Regions from separate parts of the Herbaspirillum sp. RTI4 genome, predicted to be linked through region 1. Evidence: riboswitches for the same ligand, from Rfam matches in the RefSeq annotation. Region 1 holds a riboswitch; the other holds the start of a gene.

Evidence for each region. Region 1 has a riboswitch for cobalamin ahead of RGU70_RS11620 (CbtB domain-containing protein). Riboswitches for the same ligand answer to the same signal wherever they lie in the genome.
Region 2: another riboswitch for cobalamin. It lies ahead of RGU70_RS14635 (ferredoxin); the one in region 1 lies ahead of RGU70_RS11620 (CbtB domain-containing protein).

The regions. Positions count from the first base shown of each region.
Region 1 covers NZ_JAVIWQ010000002.1:2,601,388-2,606,739, forward strand. The annotation lists gene RGU70_RS11610 (phospholipase D family protein) at 1-391, opposite strand, end outside; gene RGU70_RS11615 (histidine phosphatase family protein) at 522-1,088, opposite strand; adenosylcobalamin (AdoCbl) riboswitch at 1,180-1,265, shown strand; gene RGU70_RS11620 (CbtB domain-containing protein) at 1,352-1,561, shown strand; gene RGU70_RS11625 (CbtA family protein) at 1,575-2,360, shown strand; gene RGU70_RS11630 (acyl-CoA synthetase) at 2,431-4,068, opposite strand; gene RGU70_RS11635 (SulP family inorganic anion transporter) at 4,333-5,352, shown strand, end outside.
Region 2 covers NZ_JAVIWQ010000002.1:3,281,616-3,286,967, forward strand. The annotation lists gene RGU70_RS14630 (cobaltochelatase subunit CobN) at 1-1,820, opposite strand, end outside; gene RGU70_RS14635 (ferredoxin) at 1,817-2,179, opposite strand; cobalamin riboswitch at 2,302-2,590, opposite strand; gene RGU70_RS14640 (histidine phosphatase family protein) at 2,661-3,224, opposite strand; gene RGU70_RS14645 (hypothetical protein) at 3,311-3,745, shown strand; gene cobS (adenosylcobinamide-GDP ribazoletransferase) at 3,794-4,591, opposite strand; gene cobT (nicotinate-nucleotide--dimethylbenzimidazole phosphoribosyltransferase) at 4,588-5,352, opposite strand, start outside.

The DNA.
Region 1 (5,352 bases):
TCTCCGCCTCCACCATCATATTGATCGCCGCGATATTGGACGGGCCTCTGTTGCCCCTGTCGTCGACGACGAGGCGCACATCCACGCCGCGCTTTTTTGCGTCGAGTAAAGCTTTGACGACGGGCTGGGAGGTAAACGAATAAGCCGCCAGCCGAATGCTGCGCTCCGATGAGGCAATCACCCGCAGCACCAGAGCCTCGCTCCCCGCCTCGGGTGAAAACGCACTCTCCGTGCGCGCCGTTTCAGTGTCATTGTCTTGATATGAGTGATGCGGAACGCTGACGGAAAGCGGATCGAACAGGAGTGCTTCATTGCCCTTGGCCAATGCGCCGGATGCGGCAAAGACCATCGTGAGGGTGGCAAACAGGGATTTTATGGATAAGATTTTCATGGGACCGGATTATAAAGCCCGCGCCCCCTTCCCGATTGCATGTTGCGATGAACTGCGAGTCTGAAGAATGTTCAACCCAAGCAAACTCAAGCCACCCTCTCCTTGCCTGCATCGAATTCTGCATCCTTGCTCATTCAGACCTCCCCGGCCACCACGCCCAGCCTCGCGCAGAACGCCGCAATTCGATTAAAGACAGTGGTGCAATTTCAATTTTTAAAAATGCAGCCGGTGGCACTTGCAAGGCATGAATGATTGCCGCGCGGATCACTGCGGCGTGAGTAACGGCAACGACTTCATCCCCAGACTCCAGCCCATCCATCCACGTTCCTACGCGTTTCACTACGGCACTGAACGATTCACCACCATGCGGTGCCACATGCGGATTTTGACTCCATTCGGCCAGCGCATCCGGCTCATCGACGGCGATATCCGCCAAGCGTCTACCCAGCCAGCGCCCATAATCCATGTCCGCCAGTTGCGGCTCAATACGCGCCGTCAAAACCAGTAGCCGGGCAGTTTCTTGCGCGCAACTTGCCGGGCTGCTCAGCATCAAGGGCGCGCCCAATACCGGCATACGCGCACTCCACGCGGCGGCATCTTCGATACCTCTCTCGTCAAGCCGGTCATTCGCGGGAAATTTTCCGCTCCGCATCGCGGGCGTCGCCGCATGACTAATCAATAACAGCCGTGTTTGCATGTTGTCCTTTCAATGGATGAAGCAGTCAGCGCCGGTTGACGATAGGGTTCCTGAAACAGCATAAAAACGGCATGCGTATAATGGCCCGGTCCGAAGTGTGGAAGCCGGTGCAAATCCGGCGCGGTCGCGCCACTGTAATCGATTCGTTCTCGAACCGAAAGTCAGACCTGCACTTCGCCCTTCCCAGCGTGTCGCTCAACATTGATTGCACGCGCTGACTTTCCAACCATCATTGGGGCGCGCAACCCCGGGAGATCTGCATCGTGACTGCAACTGTTTTCAATCCGGCCGCCGAGCCGGTCGCTATTCCTGCAAGCGAATTACTTCCCTGGGTTATTTTCGGCAGCTTGTTGCTGCTCCTCGCACTGTATTTCGTCGGCGCCGAACAAGGCGCGACCTCGCTCATCTCCGGCATGTATGTGCATGAATTCATGCACGACGGCCGCCATCTCCTCGGCTTTCCTTGCCACTGACCGGGAGATCGACATGACAGGAAAACTTCTGCTGCGCGGGATGCTCGCGGGCATCGTGGCGGGCCTGCTCGCTTTCGGTTTTGCCAAAACCTTCGGCGAGCCGCAGGTCGATCAGGCAATTTCTTTCGAGGAAAAAATCAACGCAGACAAAGCCGCCGCACATGAGCATGCCCATGCGGTCGGTGAGGTGCATGAGCATGAGCATGAACACGGACTGGTAAGCCGCTCGACGCAAGCCGGTATCGGTTTGCTGACGGGCGTCGTCGTTTATGGAGCGGCTGTCGGTGGCTTGTTTGCGCTGGTGTTTGCCTATGCCTACGGCCGTATCGGAAAACTTGGGGCGCGGCCACTGGCGGCATGGCTGGCTCTGGCCGCCTTCGTAGCGCTTACCCTGGTGCCTTATTTGAAGTATCCGGCCAATCCCCCCTCGATTGGCGACCCGGATACGATCAGGTATCGCACCGGCCTGTACTTTCTGATGATCGCCATTTCGATTGCCGTCACGGCCTTTGCCTTCACAGTGCGACGCTATGCGGCCGCAAGAACTGGTGCATGGAACGGAACGATTATTGCCGGCGGCGTATTCATTGCCGTCATCGCCGCCGTGCAACTCTCGCTGCCGGAACTGAATGAAGTACCAGAGGCATTTCCTGCGGTGCTGCTATGGAAATTCCGTATCGCCGCCATCGGCATGCAAGTAATCCTGTGGACCGCTATCGGCGTGCTTTTTGGCTGGCTCGCTGAACGGCTTGAACGTACGCAAACCATCAAACGTCTGATTGGCAAACCAGCTTATTGAGCGGCTGAGCGACGATAAGAGAAAAAACGGCAAAGAGTCACGCACTGTCGTGGCTCTTTGCCAACATGCCTTACTGATCAATCGCTGAATTCGAGCGCATGCGTTTGCGCAATTCGAACTTCTGAATTTTGCCGGTCGAGGTTTTGGGCAAAGGCCCGAAGTAAATCGCTTTAGGCGTCTTGAACCCCGGCAGGATATTCCGACAAAACGCGATCAGCTCTGCTTCCGAGATAGTCGCGCCCTCCTTCAACTCCACGAAGGCGCATGGCGTTTCTCCCCATTTTTCATCGGGCTGGGCAACCACGGCGACCGCCAGCACATCGTGATGCCGGTACAGCGCATCTTCGACTTCCACGCTGGAAATGTTTTCGCCGCCAGAAATAATGATGTCCTTGCTACGATCCTTGATCTTGATATAGCCGTCCGCACTCATCACGCCCAGATCGCCGGTATGGAACCAGCCCCCGGCAAACGCTTCTTGCGTGGCTTTCGGGTTTTTCAAATAGCCCTTCATGCAGATGTTGCCGCGAAACATGATCTCGCCGATTTCCTCGCCGTCGGGACTGACCGCTGTCATCGTCTCGGGATTAAGCACTGCAATCGCACTCTGCAAGTGATAACGCACGCCCTGCTGCGATTTTTTAGTGGCGCGCGCCTCTTCCGATAAGCCGCCCCACCCTTCTTGCTCCGCGCAAATCGCCGCCGGTCCGTACACTTCAGTCAAACCGTAGGAATGGATCAGGTCAAAGCCCATTGCTTCTATCTTGGACAATACGGCCGGCGGCGGCGGCGCACCGGCAATCATGCCGCGCACCTTCACCGGCAAATCCTGACGCCAGCTTGCCGGCGCATTCGCCAGCGCCGCATGCACAATCGGCGCGGCGCAATAATGGCTGACATGGTGTTCCCGCATCAGATCAAACACCAGTTTGGGCTCGAATTTACGCAGACAGACATTCACTCCGGCGCGCGCCGCAATGGTCCAGGGAAAACACCAGCCGTTGCAATGGAACATCGGCAAGGTCCACAAATAGACCGCATGCTTGGGCAAATCCCATTCCAGAATATTCGATACCGCATTCAATGCCGCACCGCGATGGTGATACACCACACCTTTCGGATCGCCGGTGGTGCCGGAGGTGTAATTGAGCGCGATAGCTTCCCACTCATCGGCAGGCGCCTGCCACTGAAAGTCAGGATCGCCGCCGGCCAGCAGGCTTTCGTAATCGGTCTGTCCGAAGGGCGCGGCGTTGTCCGGGCCAAGCAGATCGTTGACGGCAACGATATACAAGCCGGGAATCTGTTGCGCCAGTTGCTTGGCCAGTTCGGCAAATTCAGTGTCGACCAGCAACACGCGGGCCTCGCCATGACGCAGCATGAAGGCGAGCGAATGCAGATCGAGCCGGATATTGAGGGCATTGAGTACCGCTCCCGACATAGGCACCCCAAAGTGCGCCTCCACCATCGCGGGCGTATTGGGCAACATGACGGCGACCGTATCGCCCTTTTGCACACCAAGTTGACGCAAGGCACTGGCCAGTCTGCGTGCGCGCAGATACGTCTCGCGCCAGTTCTGCCGCAAACTGCCATGCACGATGGCCAGACGCTCGCCATACACTTCCGCGCTGCGGGCAAGGTAATCGATGGGGCTGAGTGAGGCAAAATTGGCGGTGTTTTTGCCGAGGCCGGATTCGTAATCAACTGTCATGGTGCGGGGGTCTCCTGATGAACGCTGTATCCTCTGTTTAAAACAGGGCTTTTGTCGAGCGTATCACTGATACCTGCAGCGGGATGTCATTCCGGCGACAAGTGGGCAATCAGTCTCAATGTAAGTCCGTCAATCAATTCATTCCTCGTCTCTTCAATTGAGCAGGCAATACCGTAGAAAGCCATTTTGACTGACCACTTTTCCACATTTCAACGTTACGTCCAGCGTCAAAAACACCTTCTCCCCGATAGACAAAAAAACCTCCTGGCAGGCCTGACTTCCTCCTTCGCCCTGGTTCCTGAGTGCATCGCTTTCGCGCTGGTCGCGCATGTTCACCCGCTGATGGGACTGTACGGCGCGATGATTATCTGCACCGTTACCGCCTTGTTTGGCGGACGTCCCGGCATGATTTCCGGCGCGGCGGGGTCGATGGCCGTCGTCATCGTGGCGCTGGTGGTGCAGCATGGGGTGCAATATCTGCTCGCCACCGTCATCCTCAGCGGTCTGTTGATGTTGCTATTCGGCGCATTAAAGCTGGGCAAACTGATTCGCATGGTGCCGCACCCGGTGATGCTCGGTTTTGTTAATGGGCTGGCGATCATCATTGCCATGGCGCAGCTGGAACAATTCAAACAAGCCACGCCTCAGGGGGTGCAATGGCTGCAAGGGATGCCGCTACTGATCATGTGCCTGCTTGTCGCCGTGACCATGCTGATTGTCTATTTTTTGCCGCGACTGACCAAGGCCGTGCCGCCGGCGCTGTTAGCGATTGTCGGCGTGGCTCTGGCCAGCCAGCTGCTGCAATTGCCGACGCGCACCTTGGGCGATATGGCGCATATTTCCGGCAATCTGCCCTCGTTTCATCTTCCACTGGTTCCCTTCAGTCTGGAAACGCTGCGGATTGTGCTGCCGTATGCGGTACTGATGGCGCTGGTCGGCTTGCTGGAAACGCTGTTGACCTTCAATTTAACCGATGAACTCACCGAAACCAGAGGCCAGCCTAATCGGGAGTGTCTGGCGCTAGGTGCGGCCAATGTGATGTCTGGATTTTTTGGCGGCATGGGCGGTTGCGCCATGATTGGCCAAACCATGATTAACCTGAGTTCCGGCGGCAGGTCGCGCCTCTCGGGCATCACCAGCGGGGTCATGATTTTGTTATTCGTCTTGTTTCTATCGCCGCTGATCGAGCGCATCCCGCTGGCGGCATTGGTCGGGGTGATGCTGGTGGTGGCGCTGGAAACTTTTTCCTGGTCGTCTCTCAAGGTACTGGGCAAAGTGCCGCGG
Region 2 (5,352 bases), 680 kb from region 1:
TGCGCGCCTTCGCCGGGGTCGTTGATGATGAAGGGATAAAACAGGGGCATGTCGCCCATCAGCGCATCGGGGAAACAGTTTTCAGACAGGCCGACGCCTTTGCCGGGCAGCCATTCCAATGTGCCGTGTTTGCCGACGTGAACAATCGCGTCGGCGCGCCATTCGTCGCGCAGCCAGCGGTACAGCGCGTAGTAGTGATGGGTGGGCGGCAGATCGGGCTGGTGGTAGATGGCGTCGGGGTCCATGCCGTAGCCGCGCGGCGGTTGCAGCACGACCAGCGCGTTGCCGAGTTCCAGTCCGGCGAAGACCAGCTGGTCGTCATGCACATAGGCCGCGCCGGGGGCGGCGCCCCATTGCTGCGTCATGCGCGCTTGCATGGCCGGTGGTAAATCGGCCAGCCAGCCGGCGTATTGCGCGGCCGAGACATGGCCGACGGCGTTGTTCAGTTGCTCGGCGGTGAGGTAAATCTCGTCGTAGGAACAGCGGTCGATGAGCTGGTGAATCAGGGCGCTGCCGCTGTCCGGCAGTTTTCCCTGTGCGTCACCGACTTGATAGCCGGCCGCTTGCAGCGCTTCCAGGATGTGCATCAGCGAGGCTGGGGCATCAAGGCCGACCGCGTTGCCGATCTGCGAGGCTTTGCTGTTGGAATTGGTGAAGATGAAGGCGATCCGCTTGTCGCTGGCCGGGGTGCGGCGCAAGCGCGTCATTTTATGCGCCAGTCCGGCGACGCGGGCGGCGCGGTCGGGTACGGGTTGGTATTCGACGGCGCTGGCGGCGTTATCGGCCTGCGTTTTGAAGGAGATGGGGACGGTGATGATGCGGCCGTCGAATTCGGGCAGCACCACGTTCATGGCGGCGTCGAGCGGATTCATGCCGCGTGCCGATTGCTCCCAGGCGGCCTGCGTCATGCCGCTGGCGATGGCTTGCAGTACCGGCAGGTTGAGTTGTTCCAGCAAGGCGACCGACCAGCCGGGAGTAGTGGTACCGCCAGCGTTGATGTCGCCCATGGCGAAAGCAGTGGTGTTGATGAGGACGTCGATCAGCGGCTGTGATGCGTCGTCGCTGTCGAGGAAGTAGCGCAGCGCGGTCGGTACGCCGCTGTCGGCACCGTGGCGCAACGAGGAAGTAAATACCGGGAGGGCGTTCATGCCGCGCTGTTCCAGGGCGTCGATCAGGACGTCGATGAAGCGGGTGTTGCCGCTGATCCAGTGGGCGCGATAAAACACGATGCCGACGGCGGGACGCTGGCTTTTTCCTTGTTCGGCATGGGCGGCGCGCCAGTCGGCGCTGCTGGCGCCCTGCTCCAGATCGGGATGGTAAATGCCGTGATCCGGTAGAGGCTGCGCGGGCAGGTAGCCGAGGCCGCTCAGAAGCAGATGATCGGACAGGTAGCGCAGCAGTTGCGCCAGATTGACGCTGCCGCCTGCCTGAAAATACGCGGCGGCCTGATCGGCGACGGCGGCGGAGACGGTGGAGACCGCGGCCAGTTCGGGATCGGGTTCGCCGGTGCCGCTGATGGCGATCAGGTGACAGCCTTGCTGACGGACGTGACGCAGCAGTTCGCCGAAACCGGGAATGCTGCCCAGCCGACCCAGTACGCGCACGATGAGGATACGGGCGGTGGCGAGTTCGGTGCGCAGCAATTCGGCCATGCGGCTGTCGCTTTCCAGCGCTTGCAGGTCGATGCCGCGAATGGCGGCGGCGAATTCGACGGGCAACTGGCGGCGCGCATTGTGCAGTACGGCCAGGTCGTTGGCGGTGTGGGTCAGCAGGGCGAGGTCGCAGGGCATCAGCGCAGATTCAGGGGCAGTGGGCGTCATGCTAGTGGCTCCGGGGGAATGGACACATCCTGATCTTCCGGCGGATCGACGTCGCCGCTGCCGAGCCGGTGAAATACCAGATCGCTGACTTCGCGGCCGTGTTCCAGGTGTTCTTCGACGATGCGTTCCAGCGCCTCACCGTCGTGGCAGCGGTACCAGATTCCTTCGGGGTACACCACCAGCAGCGGTCCCTGATTTTTGCAGGCGACCATGCATTGCGTGCGGGTGCGTTTGACGCGCAACTGCGGGCGGGCGTCAATCGCGGCACCGAGTCGGGCGAACATGGCTTCCGAGTGAACGCCGTCTTCGGTGCAACGGGGGCCGGTACACATCAGGACGTGGCGGGTGTGAGTGCGCATGGGGATTTCTTCAGGCCGACCGGGTTGTATGGTCAGCGGTCAGGGGTAACAAATGAGGGCGAAGCGACGCGCCGCAGGCTGCTGGCAGGCGCGGCGACATCTGACTCGCCCTCCGCGAGACAAACTGCATGACTGTTTCAGGCCGGTATCCGGGCTTGCGAGGGGAATGGGGTCGCCCATTCCGGGAGGGTGCGCCTTCCCGGAGGTGGCTTGCGCCGAATCCAGTGGCTGGTTGCATCTCCCTGATTGCATTTCCATGCAACGCCGAGCGCTTGCGCCCTGCGTTTTCACTCGCTTACCGTTGCGGGGGCAGCATCGGCATGGTGGAACTAAGCACTCAGTTCCCTGCACCGATTTCCCGTTTAATTTCACGCCTTCTGGACGTGGAACACCTGAAACGATTAGCTGCGCAGTATAGCTGGTTCGTGACCAGGTCTGCTGTCTGCCGCCTGTCGTCGGTATAAGGATCGGGCAGGTAGGGCTAATTCAGCTCCAGCGTCGTCAATTCGCCATAGGCAATGCTGTGCGGTGTACTGGCAGCGTGCAGCGCGGTTTCCGGCAAGCTCAGTCCCAACTGACAGGCTGCCAGCAGGCGGATAGTGCCGGCATGGCACACGACGATCGTTTCGCCGTCGGCGCGCGTCAGTACATCGTCGTAGAACGCGCGTACCCGCGTCGCCATTTGCAGCACGCTTTCGCCGCCGCCGGGTTGGTAGCGCACCATATCCTGCGCCCAGGCGTCGACGGCGTCCTTGCCGATGACATCCCAGTGGCGCATTTCCCATGTCCCGAAATGCATTTCGAGGAGTCGCGCATCGGGGGTGGGAGTGGCGTTACCGAGTGCAGCCGCCAGCGGCAGAGCCAGTAGACGGCAACGCTGCAAGGGGCTGTAAAACATCGATGCCTTGGGCGGCAAACGTTGTATCAACGCGGCAATGAGCGTGGCGAGCGGTTCCGGCTTGAGCGGCAGGTCGCTGCTGCCATAGCAAATGCCGCTTTCCACTTGCGGCGGCGGGTGACGGATCAGATGGAGGCGTTGTCGCATGGCATCAAATAAGCGTTTTATGAAAGTCAAATAATGCCAAGAGGCTACTTTGTGGAACTTATCTTATTTTTACAAAGGTGAAATCCATGAACATCCAGCCCACAGCACCCTCGCCTCCGGTAAAGACTGAAAACAAGACGGTCAAAACAACGCTGTCCAACCTGATGAAATCGGCATTCCAGGTCAAGCACCCGGCCGCAATGGCTCCACTCAGTCAACAGTTTGTGCGGGCGGGCAATTCCACGGCCACCATGCATAAGGTCCGCCCCGGCGACATCGCCCATCCACGCAAATCGATTGAAGTGCGCTATACCAAGGACGTGAAGCAGCATCTGACCGGGGTGCGCATGCATCAGAGGACGAACTCAATCGGTGAAACCAGCTTCATCGAACAGCCCTTACCTTTACCGCGAATCACGCTCACCGATGTTTCACAATCCACGAGTGACCTCTTTACGGAAGCAGGGAACACGGCCAAGCTCCCTGCAAAACGAAACAAGCTGGATATCGACCCACGCTGACATCGCCGGAGCGCGCTGCCCCCGGCCTTAAAACCGGGGCTTCTTTTCTTAATAGTGAGGGAGATTAAGCAGCAGACAGAGATAGCAGGCCACCTCGGTCAGTTGCTGCACCGCCCCCAGACAATCGCCGGTGTAACCGCCAAGACGACGACGAAACAGCCGCATCAGCCACAGCGTCACACCGGCCACCGCGATACACATCAGCGCTATACGCGGCCATGACAACCCGCCTCCCACTCCTGCCAGCAGCAACGGCAACACGCCCCCCACGATAGCGACCATCCATGCAGCGGGAGGCATTTTCTGCACCATGCCATGCGCCTTGCCCTCTGTTCTGGCATAGGGCAATCGCGCCGTCAGCATCATGCTGGCCAGCCGGGATAAAGGATGCGCCACGAATAAACCGACGACGGCCTGTGGCAGAGGCAGCGACATCAGCGTGACGCACTTTAATGCCAATAACAGCAGCAAACCGAGCACGCCATAGGTGCCTAGCCGCGAATCGCGCATGATGTCCAGCGCCCGTTCGCGGCTCACGCTACCGCCCAGTCCGTCGCAGACATCCGCCCAGCCATCTTCATGCAGCGCGCCGGTCAGAACAATGCCGAGTGCGCTTGCCAGCAAAACCGCGACGACTGGCGGCCAGATGTGCAACAGCAAGGCATACGCCAATGCCGTTAAACCGCCTACCAGGATGCCGACTATCGGAAAATACGCCAGCGAAGGACTACGCCAGGCAGGATCGAAACCGACCCAGCGCGGAACAGGCAGACGGGTAAAGAATTGCAGCGCCGTAAAAAACAGCCTTAGCTGATACATGACGGTGGATGTCGCGATCTTGATCACTGCGCGGGACTATCGACCAGTTTTCCACTGACCTGCGCCGACGAAAACGTCGCCATTTGCGTCAGGAAGTTGACCGCCGAGTGCAGCAGCGGCATCGCCAGCGCGCAACCGCTGCCCTCGCCCAGCCGCAAGTCGAGATGCAACAGCGGCCGCGCGTGCAGATACTCCAGCAGGAGCCGGTGTCCCTGCTCTTGGGAGCAATGTGAAAACACGCAGTAATCGAGTATTGCCGGTTGCATCCTTGCCGCTACCAGCAAGGCGGCGGAGACGATGAAACCATCGATCAGCAACACCATGCGACGTTCGGCGGCGCGCAGCATGGCACCGACCATCATGGCGATTTCAAAACCGCCGTAGGTGGCCAGCACGGCCAGCGGTTCGGTCACTTCAGCGTGAAGTCGGTGCGCGGCCTCAATCGCCTGCTGTTTGCGCTGCACGCCGTCGGCATCCAGACCGGTGCCGGTGCCGACGCACTGAGCCGCTGCCAAGCCGGTCAGCACATGCATCAAGGCGGCGGCAGAGGTGGTATTGCCGATGCCCATTTCACCGAAACCGACGACATTGCCGTTCAGTTCATCGACCAGCGACGCACCATGTTGTAAAGCGAGCTCGCATTCGGCCGCACTCATGGCTGGTTCGCGCACAAAATTGCGTGTGCCGGGAGCGACTTTACGGTCGACTAAACCGGGGCGGGTGCCGAATTCATGATTGACGCCGGCGTCGATAATTTTCAGCGCGCAGCCGTTTTGTCGCGCAAATAC